DNA from 3 places in the Kurthia sp. Dielmo genome. Region 1 is predicted to be linked to each of the others. Evidence: riboswitches for the same ligand, from Rfam matches in the RefSeq annotation. Region 1 holds a riboswitch; each other region holds the start of a gene.
The links. Region 1 has a riboswitch for thiamine pyrophosphate ahead of thiC (phosphomethylpyrimidine synthase ThiC). Riboswitches for the same ligand answer to the same signal wherever they lie in the genome.
Positions count from the first base shown of each region.

Region 2: it holds a riboswitch for thiamine pyrophosphate, as region 1 does, so the genes downstream of both, thiT (energy-coupled thiamine transporter ThiT) here and thiC (phosphomethylpyrimidine synthase ThiC) in region 1, are expected to answer to the same signal.
Region 3: it holds a riboswitch for thiamine pyrophosphate, as region 1 does, so the genes downstream of both, KTHG_RS10520 (ABC transporter ATP-binding protein) here and thiC (phosphomethylpyrimidine synthase ThiC) in region 1, are expected to answer to the same signal.

Region 1 is NZ_HE578959.1:174,525-177,828, reverse strand. It holds partial or broken gene KTHG_RS12085 (transposase) at 1-54, opposite strand, end outside; gene thiC (phosphomethylpyrimidine synthase ThiC) at 472-2,256, opposite strand; TPP riboswitch at 2,404-2,518, opposite strand; partial or broken gene bluB (5,6-dimethylbenzimidazole synthase) at 2,677-3,304, shown strand, end outside.
Region 2 is NZ_HE578965.1:43,170-46,473, forward strand. It holds gene KTHG_RS19455 (aminopeptidase) at 1-695, shown strand, start outside; gene KTHG_RS21990 (hypothetical protein) at 851-964, opposite strand; TPP riboswitch at 1,164-1,268, shown strand; gene thiT (energy-coupled thiamine transporter ThiT) at 1,368-1,922, shown strand; gene map (type I methionyl aminopeptidase) at 2,018-2,770, shown strand; gene KTHG_RS19470 (tryptophan-rich sensory protein) at 2,822-3,304, opposite strand, start outside.
Region 3 is NZ_HE578958.1:377,866-381,169, reverse strand. It holds partial or broken gene KTHG_RS10530 (ABC transporter substrate-binding protein) at 1-944, opposite strand, end outside; gene KTHG_RS10525 (ABC transporter permease) at 944-1,684, opposite strand; gene KTHG_RS10520 (ABC transporter ATP-binding protein) at 1,681-2,355, opposite strand; TPP riboswitch at 2,421-2,512, opposite strand; TPP riboswitch at 2,561-2,668, opposite strand; gene KTHG_RS10515 (sensor histidine kinase) at 2,949-3,304, opposite strand, start outside.

The DNA of each region.
Region 1 (3,304 bases):
GATATTGCCATTTTGCGCTAGCGTTTGAATGATTTCTGTCGTAAACTTATCCATAGGAAGACCCTCTTTTTAGAATTGGTTGTAGTAACTTTATTCTACCAAGAATTGGCTCTTCTTTTTTTATGGTTTTTTTCATTTACACAAAATATTTTACGCTCTCAAAAAAATATCTATAGAAATGTTCTTTTATTTAAGTAATTGAAGATAAAGAAACCTTGCCCCTTTTAAAGAGATAGGTATTAGGGCAAGGTTTCTTTTAGCATTTTTTAGCTTTCCACTGCTAATAGTATAAAACATTTACTTTATTACACTTGATACATGTTTCATAATATTGATTTCCTTTAAAATGATGATCACAATTTTGTTAAATCTCTTTTAAGCGTTTTTCCAAAAAAGCAAGGTGAGTTTTTAATTGATTGATCTCCTCTTCAATTATTTGGAACTTCAACGTAAACCTCCTAACTACAAGAATTATTGATATAATTTACCACCAGATTCCTTAAACTCTTCAGCTTTTTCCTTCATTCCTTTTTCTATTGCTTCTTTTGTATCAAGCTTGTTTTCTTTCGCGTAATTACGAATATCTTGAGAGATCCTCATGCTACAAAATTTCGGTCCACACATTGAGCAGAAATGTGCTGTTTTTGCACCTTCTGCAGGTAACGTCTCATCATGATATTCTAAAGCGCGTTCAGGATCCAATGATAAATTAAACTGATCTCTCCAACGGAATTCGAAACGAGCTTTTGATAAGGCATCATCTCTTTTGTGTGCGCCTGGATGCCCTTTGGCTAAATCAGCAGCATGTGCAGCTATTTTATAAGTTATAACACCTTCACGAACATCATCTCGGTTTGGTAAACCTAAATGTTCTTTTGGTGTAACATAACATAGCATAGCCGTACCATACCAACCAATCATGGCTGCACCAATCGCAGATGTAATATGATCATACCCAGGAGCTATGTCAGTTGTAAGTGGCCCTAGAGTATAGAAAGGCGCTTCCTTACAAACCTCAAGTTGTTTGTCCATGTTTTCTTTAATAAGGTGCATAGGTACGTGACCTGGACCTTCAACCATTACCTGTACATCATGCTCCCAAGCAATTTTTGTTAGTTCTCCAAGAGTTTCTAATTCTGCAAATTGTGCTTCATCATTAGCATCAGCAATTGAACCAGGACGTAGACCATCTCCTAAAGAGAATGAAACATCATAAGTTTTCATAATCTCACAGATTTCTTCAAAATGAGTATATAAAAAGCTTTCTTTGTGGTGGTGAAGACACCATTGTGCCATAATAGATCCACCCCGGGATACAATACCTGTTAAACGTTTTGCTGTTAACGGAACATATCGCAAAAGAACACCAGCATGAATGGTGAAGTAATCCACGCCTTGCTCGGCTTGCTCAATCAAAGTATCACGGTAAACCTCCCATGTGAGTTCTTCGGCAACACCATTTACTTTTTCAAGTGCTTGGTAGATAGGAACGGTTCCTACAGGAACAGCAGAATTGCGAATTATCCATTCCCTTGTTGTATGAATGTTTTTACCTGTTGATAGGTCCATAATATTATCAGCACCCCAACGTGTGGCCCATGTCATTTTTTCGACCTCTTCTTCGATGGAGGATGAAACAGCAGAATTCCCAATATTTGCGTTGATTTTAACATGGAAATTACGTCCTATGATCATAGGCTCTGCCTCTGGATGATTGATATTAGAAGGGATAATTGCTCGACCTCTTGCAACTTCTTCACGCACAAATTCAGGTTTCATATTTTCCCTTAATGCGATAAATTCCATCTCAGGAGTGATGATGCCCTTCCTTGCATAATGAAGCTGTGTGACATTTCCACCTTTTTTTGCACGTAAGGGTTTACGCTTTAAACCCGGGAACATATTATGATTAGCACGAGGGTCATTCTCATCCTTATATCCATTGTCTTCAGCCTTAACTTCTCTTCCTTCATGTTCCTCAACATCTCCTCGTTCATGAATCCATGTGCTTCGAAGAGGAGGAAGACCTTTTGTAATATCAACTGAATAATTAGTATCCGTATAAGGTCCGCTTGTATCATAGACACGAACTGGTGGATTTTCTTCTTCACCAAAGGCGCCCGTTGTAGGACTTAGTTCAATTTCACGCATTGGTACCTTGATATCGGGTCTTGAGCCTTCAACATAAACTTTTTTACTACCTGAAAAACTAGACATGATGGAAATGCTTTTTTCGTTTAATGAAGTTGTTGACATAGAGTAAATCTCTCCCCTTTTTAAAATTAAAGGACGAGATCTAGAACAATAAAAGAGGAATTAAAGAAATGAATTAAATAAAAAAGCCGAATCCAAAAAGGATGGACCGGCTTTGTATGTAGAAGTTTATTCAATACATGATTACATGATTATTTTTTCTAACTTCCCCACGCTAGTATGATCTAGATCAGGTCCAAAGGGTCAAGAAACTTTAACGTGTTTCTCTCTCAGCCCAACTTATTGGACTCCCCTAGTTATTTCTATTCAATTTGGTTTTAGTATACATGAGTTTTAAGTAAAATAAAAGGAGCAATAAAAAAATATAAAAAACCATTTAATTAAAAGACGGACAGCAACAGGTTTTATTGTTAATATATGAATAAACAATAACATTTTAATTTTTAACGAGAGAGGGAAAATATGTTTACTAAGGAAGAAAAAGAAGCAATATATAAAGTTATTTATCATAGAAGAGACATCCGAAGTTTTTTGTCAACTCCTATCCCAGAAAATACAATACATAAAATACTAAATGCTGCTCATCATGCACCCTCAGTAGGGTTTATGCAACCATGGAATTTTATTTTAGTTTCTTCAAATGAAATTAAAGAAAAGTTAGCATGGGCAGCGGATAAGGAAAGAAGAGCATTGGCTATTCATTATGAAGGAGAAAAAGAAACGAAATTCCTTAGTTTAAAAGTTGAAGGTCTAAAAGAATCTCCTTTAACTATATGTGTAACTTGTGATCCAACAAGAGGAGGTTCGCATATTAGGACGAAATTCAATTCCTGAAACGGATGCTTTATCAACTGCTTGTGCCATTCAAAATATGTGGTTAGTAGCTAGTGCTGAAGGGCTTGCAATGGGCTGGGTAAGTTTTTATAAAAAGAATGATATTAGAGACATTTTAGAAATACCACCACATATTGAGCCTATTGCTCTTATTTCTATTGGTTACACGGATGATTATCCAGAAAAACCCATTCTAGAATTAGCTGATTGGGAAAAAAGGCGTTCTTTAGACAACCTTATTTTCCAAAATAAATGG
Region 2 (3,304 bases), on a different contig from region 1:
GTGAAGGTAGCGCCGTTGAAAACTGGCAAGCTCACTTGAAAAACTTACATGTGCGCGGTGATTTAATGAATGAAAAGCATTTTGCTAAATTACATTACACAGCGCCAGGTACGGATTTAATTGTTGGCTTACCAGACAAACACATTTGGGCAACTGGCTCTAGTAAAACACCACAAGGCACTGAATTCGTGGCAAATATGCCAACAGAGGAAGTCTTTACATTGCCATCTAAATACGATGTAAACGGCTATGTGTCATCAACAAAACCACTTGTCTATCAAGGGAATATTATCGACAACTTCAAATTAACTTTTGAAAATGGCGTGATTGTGAAAGCAGAGGCACAGCAAGGTGAGGAATTATTAAATGAGTTGATTAAAGCGGATGAAGGCTCTAAATACATTGGTGAAATCGCACTTGTACCACATGAATCACCAATTTCAGCATCTGGCTTACTTTATTACAACACATTATTTGATGAAAATGCATCCAATCATATCGCAATTGGTGCAGCATATCCAACTTGTTATGAGGGCGGTAGCGAGCTATCTGAAGAGGAAATGGATAAAGCAGGCATCAATGTTTCAATTACACATGAAGACTTTATGGTCGGTAGTGCGGAAATGGACATCGATGGCATCCATGCAGACGGGACAGTAGAAGCTGTATTCCGTAAAGGTGCTTGGGCATTTTAATAAAAAGAAAATAGACTTTGACATACATCTAAAAATAACCGCTCCTATGAGCATAAGAAAAACCGGAACCGCGCTATGGCGCAGTTCCGGTTTTTCGTTGTGAACGCTAAAAAAGAAACATGACGTGTTTTATCCCAGTCTCTTTTTAAATGTCCTTAACGGCGATTTGTAGATTGTGACGCTTTTTTATTATTTAATACTTTTTTCACGATTGGATAAACGACAGGTGCTAATTTAACAGCTGTGCTAATTACTTTTTTTAAGTTCATTATGCATAACCTCACTTTTTAGTAGTTAGTATAGTATTACCGTTGTTGAATTTCTTTAAACGTACAGTGCTTTAATTGCTTGTACAATATTGTGAATAAACGGTTCATCTTATTTACGGAAGCGCGTGTGAAAAGTTTCAAAAAGGTTGAAAGCTTGAGCATTTTTCCGTACAATAGGATTGTTCAATAAACGAGATGTAACAACCACAAGGGGAGCTATTAAAATAGCTGAGAGTGAAGTGCGACTTCTAACCCTTAGAACCTGTAAGTTAATGCTTGCGAAGGAATGTGGATAGACAGCTGACGCTATGCGATGTCAGGGATCTTTCCCTGGCATCGCTTTTTTCATATCTATCTAATCCCACTGGTTTGATTTGTACATCAACATTGGAGGTTGAAGGGATTGAACAGTAAAAATTTATTAATGATGGTCGAAATCGCCATTTTTGCGGCCATCGGTCTTATTTTAGATAAGCTGACATTTAGCTTATGGCCACAGGGCGGCTCGATTAGTCTTGTGATGGTGCCAATCGTCATTATGGCGTTTCGCTGGGGCACAGTGGCAGGGCTTGTGACGGGCTTATTAATCGGTACGATGAATGCGATGTTTGGCGGCTTTATTTTAACACCGCTACAAGGCTTTATTGATTACTTCTTTGCGTTTACTGTAGTAGGACTTGCAGGGCTTTTACGTCCACTTGTTATACGTGCACAAACAGCGAGTGAGAAAGCTTTGTACATTACAATTGGGACGATTATCGGCGGTTTAATTCGCTATGTAGCTCATGCAATAGCTGGCTATGTATTCTTCTCTGAATATGCGGGTGACCAAAATCCACTAATTTATACGATTGTCTATAATGGTTCGTACATGGTGCCAGCCATTATTTTAACAGCAGCGATTGTTAGTCTACTCATGACAAAGGCACCGAAACTATTGGAGCCTAAAAAACGATAAAGAAACGAAGGAACTGAATTAATTCAGTTCCTTTTTCGTCATGAAAAAAGTGTGATATAGTAGAAGAAGATTCAATATAAAGGAGATCTTGAACGATGATTGTGAAAACGCAAGAAGAATTTGATGCGTTAATGAAAGCAGGCCGTGCAATGGCTGAAATTCGTGACGCCCTTAAAAATGCGACAAAACCTGGTGTGACAACAAAAGAATTAGATGAATTAGCTGGTAAATTATTCGAAGAAAAAGGTGCTGTATCAGGCCCTAAAGCAGAATATGACTTCCCAGGTTATACATGTATTAGTGTAAATGAATGTGTTGCCCATGGTATTCCGGACAACCGTAAACTACAAGAAGGCGATATGATTAACATTGATGTATCAGGCCATGTAGACGGTTTCTATGCAGATACAGGTGTATCATTTGTTGTAGGCGATGTTGAAAAACCAGAACTTCAAATCCTTTGCGATGTGGCTCAAAGCTCATTTGACCGCGCAATGGGAAAAATTAAACCAGGTGCGCGCTTGAACCAAATCGGTAAAGCTGTAGAACGTGAAGCACATGATAAAGGTTTAAAAGTAATCATGAACTTAACAGGCCATGGTGTAGGTCATTCATTACATGAAGAACCTCAATACGTTTTAAACTACTATGATGCATGGGATGCAACAATGATGAAAGAAGGCATGGTTTTCGCTGTAGAACCATTCATCTCTCAAGCTGCTGAAAACATCGTAGAGGGCACAGATGGCTGGGCATTCTTAACACCAGATAAATCATTTGTTGCACAATTAGAACATACAGTTATCGTAACGAAAAATGGTCCTGTATTAACAACAAAAATCGATTAATTTCAATAAAAAAAGACTGTAGCGGAAGCGTTTCTTCTGTTACAGTCTTTTTTAATTTGCGTTAGATGGCAAACGTTTGCGTATGAAAATGATCCCAACAATCAAGACGCCGCTTAAAAATAATGCAGCTGTTGTGACAAGCAATTCATTGAAATTATTAGCAATGGCTACGCCAATTAAAAACCAAATGAATACAGCGGGAAAGGCGGCGTCATAAAGATGGAAGCGGATTGCGAGTGCAAGTGCGGCTGCACACGTTAACAATACAACAGCCCATAGCTGACGACTAAGGCCAAAATCAATGAGGTTATTCGAAATAAACAGGAAGCCGATAGTTAAAAAAGTGAGGAATGCTATAGCAGCAAATGCAATTGAAATTGGCAGGCGTCCATTCATTTTATTCTCTGTTAACGGGTAGGTTAAATACAGTATGAATAAGCAGATAGAGATCACAGCTAGTGCCGCAAGTGCAAGAATAAATTGCTCATAGTGCCATAAATTAATCCAAACGATAAATACAATCGAGCTTATCGC
Region 3 (3,304 bases), on a different contig from region 1:
TTTACTCATCCATTCAATTTGTTTTTGCCAGGCATTTGCATCATCAGATAAGAACTTGCTGCCCTTTCGTTCCATCGTCGCCATCAGTATTTGTAAGCTTTTCTTTTCTACTTTAGATGATAACGGGAAATTTGCTTCATCTTGTTTTGCCATTAAGATTTCTAGCGCTTGTTGTGGATGCTTCTTCATGTAAGCATATCCTTTCTCAGAGGCACGTAGAAACGCCTTTAGTAGTTCAGGATTTTCTTCAATTGTCTTGTCGCCTGATACAAATAACAGTTCATAATAATTTGGCACCCCATAATCCGCGGGGTTAAACGTACGTGTCGGAAACCCCTTCTCTTCCATTACGGGCACTTCATGATTAATCAGCGCGCCACTAAGCGCATCCACTTTATTAGTAATCAGGGCTGGTACGAGGTCAAACCCCACATCTTGCATTGTCACTTTCTTTGGGTCCCCACCATCGGCTTTTACCATCGATTGTACATACGCTTCACTTAAGTCACTTCCCGCATAGCCAATTGTTTTTCCTTCTAAATCTTTAGGTGATTGAATCGTTTTTCTTTATCAAGAACAATAATATGGTTTAACGGCTCGCGTACAATGGGGCCAATTGACTTTACCGGAATTCCTTCATTTGCACGCGCTCGCACGATATCTTGCTGATAATAAATTCCTACCGTTGCTTTACCAGCAGCAGTCAAGGTAAGTGGATCCGTCACGTTTTGAGGATATTGAATATTTAAATGAATTCCCTCTTCCTTAAAATAGCCTTTTTCCTCCGCAGCATAAATAAAGCTATGAACTGCATTAGGATACCAATCCAGTACGAGTGTTACCTCTTGTAGTCCATCAGCCGTTGTTTTTTTATCACTGCTTCCACATGCACTTAATACTGTCATACAAATGCAGCATACATATACTAGCAACATTTTTTTCATTATTCTTTCCTCCAACCCATATATTTTTTCTCCACACCCGCAAGAATGGCCGCAAAAATAACCGCCATTAGCGATAACACAACAATAGGGGCGAATACACCTGCACCATCCATTTGTGTCATCATACGTTTACTAAAATAGCCAAGACCTGCTTGCGCTCCAAGCCACTCACCGATTGCCGCTCCGATTACAGTTAAAGGCACCGCAATTTTAAGACCTGTAAAGAATGATGGTAAGGCAGCCGGGACCTTTAATTTCCAAAACTGTTGCCAACGACTTGCTCCAAATGTTTGTAGAAGCTCAAACTGTCCTTTTTTCACACTGCGTAAACCCTCAAAAGTATTCATTGTAATGGGAAAAAAAGCAATTAAGACCGTCACAAGTACTTTACTCCAAATACTATAACCAAACCACAGCACAAAAATGGGGGCAAGGGCAGTCGTTGGAATCGTTTGTGAGATGACAAGAAGTGGATAAAAAGCCCGCTCGAACCACGTACTGGCATCCATTACTAATGCAAGGACCACACCTAATACAAGGGAAATCAGCAACCCGATTCCAATGATCGTTAATGTCGCCGGCAAATGAATCGTTAACAGTGGTTCACGAAGTAACCATATTTTCTTAAGAATTTGAAGTGGGGACGGCAAAATATACGGCGATGCAAGAACACGTGCAATTACTTCCCAACTAATGAGCAGTAGCGCCATTAACAAGAAAGGCGGTACTATTTTTTTCATCGCATCGCACCACCAATTTTTTCATAGATATACGCTTTTGATACTGTCGAGTCCATACATTCAAATGCGGTAAGTGGTTTTTTTGTCGCTACAAAAATACGATCTGATAAAAATAATGCCTCCTCAATATCATGTGTAATAAAAATAACCGTTTTCTGTTCTAAGTGGACAATGTCCTTTAACCATTTCTGTAAATCATTACGGGTAAGAGCATCCAGTGCGCTGAATGGTTCATCTAATAATAATACGTCGGCTCCTGTTAAAAGAGCTCGTATCAAGCTTACGCGTTGTTGCATACCACCTGATAATTCGTATGGCTTCTTATCTTCATAGCCAGCTAATCCAAAGCGTATAAAAAGCTGCTGCGCTTGCTTACGTGCTTTCGCCTTTTTCACGCCTTGACATTCTAACGGTAAAATCGCATTATCAAGTGCTGTTCGCCAGGGCATAAGCTGATGGTGCTGTGGCATATAACCTATTTTTCCATGTTTTTTTATCCTCCCTTGCTGTGGATTTTCAAGTCCTAGCAACAAACGAAATACGGTGCTCTTACCGCAACCACTTGCCCCAACGATACTAACAAATTCACCCGCTTCTACGTGCAGGTTTAAGCCATTTAAAATTACTTTCTGACCATACGAAAAATGCACATGCTCCATCCTAACAACCATTCTTTGCTCCTCCTTTATCACAACAAAAAAAGCCATCTCCCGCAGGAAGTGGCTCTACATGCATCGCTAAATAGAACCCACTTCCTTGCGTCAGCATTACCTAATACAAGTCATAAGGGTCTCATCTCAGCTTTTTATAGCACCCCTAGTGGTCAAAAATTAAAAAACGTCCCATGCCTAGATTACCGGCATGGGACGTGATCATATGAATCAATCAACGCTTTCCTACGCTAGTACAAACTAGATCAGGTTCAAGGATTAATTCATTACGTGAATTTCTCGGCTGACAACATCAGCACTCCTAGCATCTTTTTGTATGTGATTAAAAAGCAGTATAGCACGATAATGAATAATTGACAACGTTCTCCCTACACCCCTTCAAACGATTTAAGTGCTAGAAAAGTCGTTTGTATAATTTTATATTTCAATAAAAAGCTTTTATCACTTTCTTTAGCTGTTCTTTCTGATAAAAAACTTAAAAAGAAAATATTTATTTTAAACAAAAAAACACGCACCTATTCCTGACGTAGGTGCGTGTTTTTCTATCCATGGCATCCGGGGGTGGAGTCACATGAGTTTATATTATTATCATACTAGCTATTTGTGGAAAAAGTATGAATGGGAAATGACAATCTAAAGGTAGTACCGATATTTTCCTTACTTTCGACTGTAATAGCGCCATCTAATGCTTCCGTTAACGCTTTAACAATCGCTAGGCCAAGGCCTGTGCCACCCTTATCGCGAACACGTGATTTTTCAACCCGGTGGAAGCGGTCAAAAATAAAGGGAATATCCTCTGCTGGAATACCAACACCTGTATCAGTTATTTCAATAATTAGTGTAGATTTTTGCTCAAATGCACGCAGTGTAATCGTTCCCTGCGGCGTATAGTTAACCGCGTTTTGCAGTAAATTAATAATGATTTGCTCAAAGCGCATACCGTCTGTTT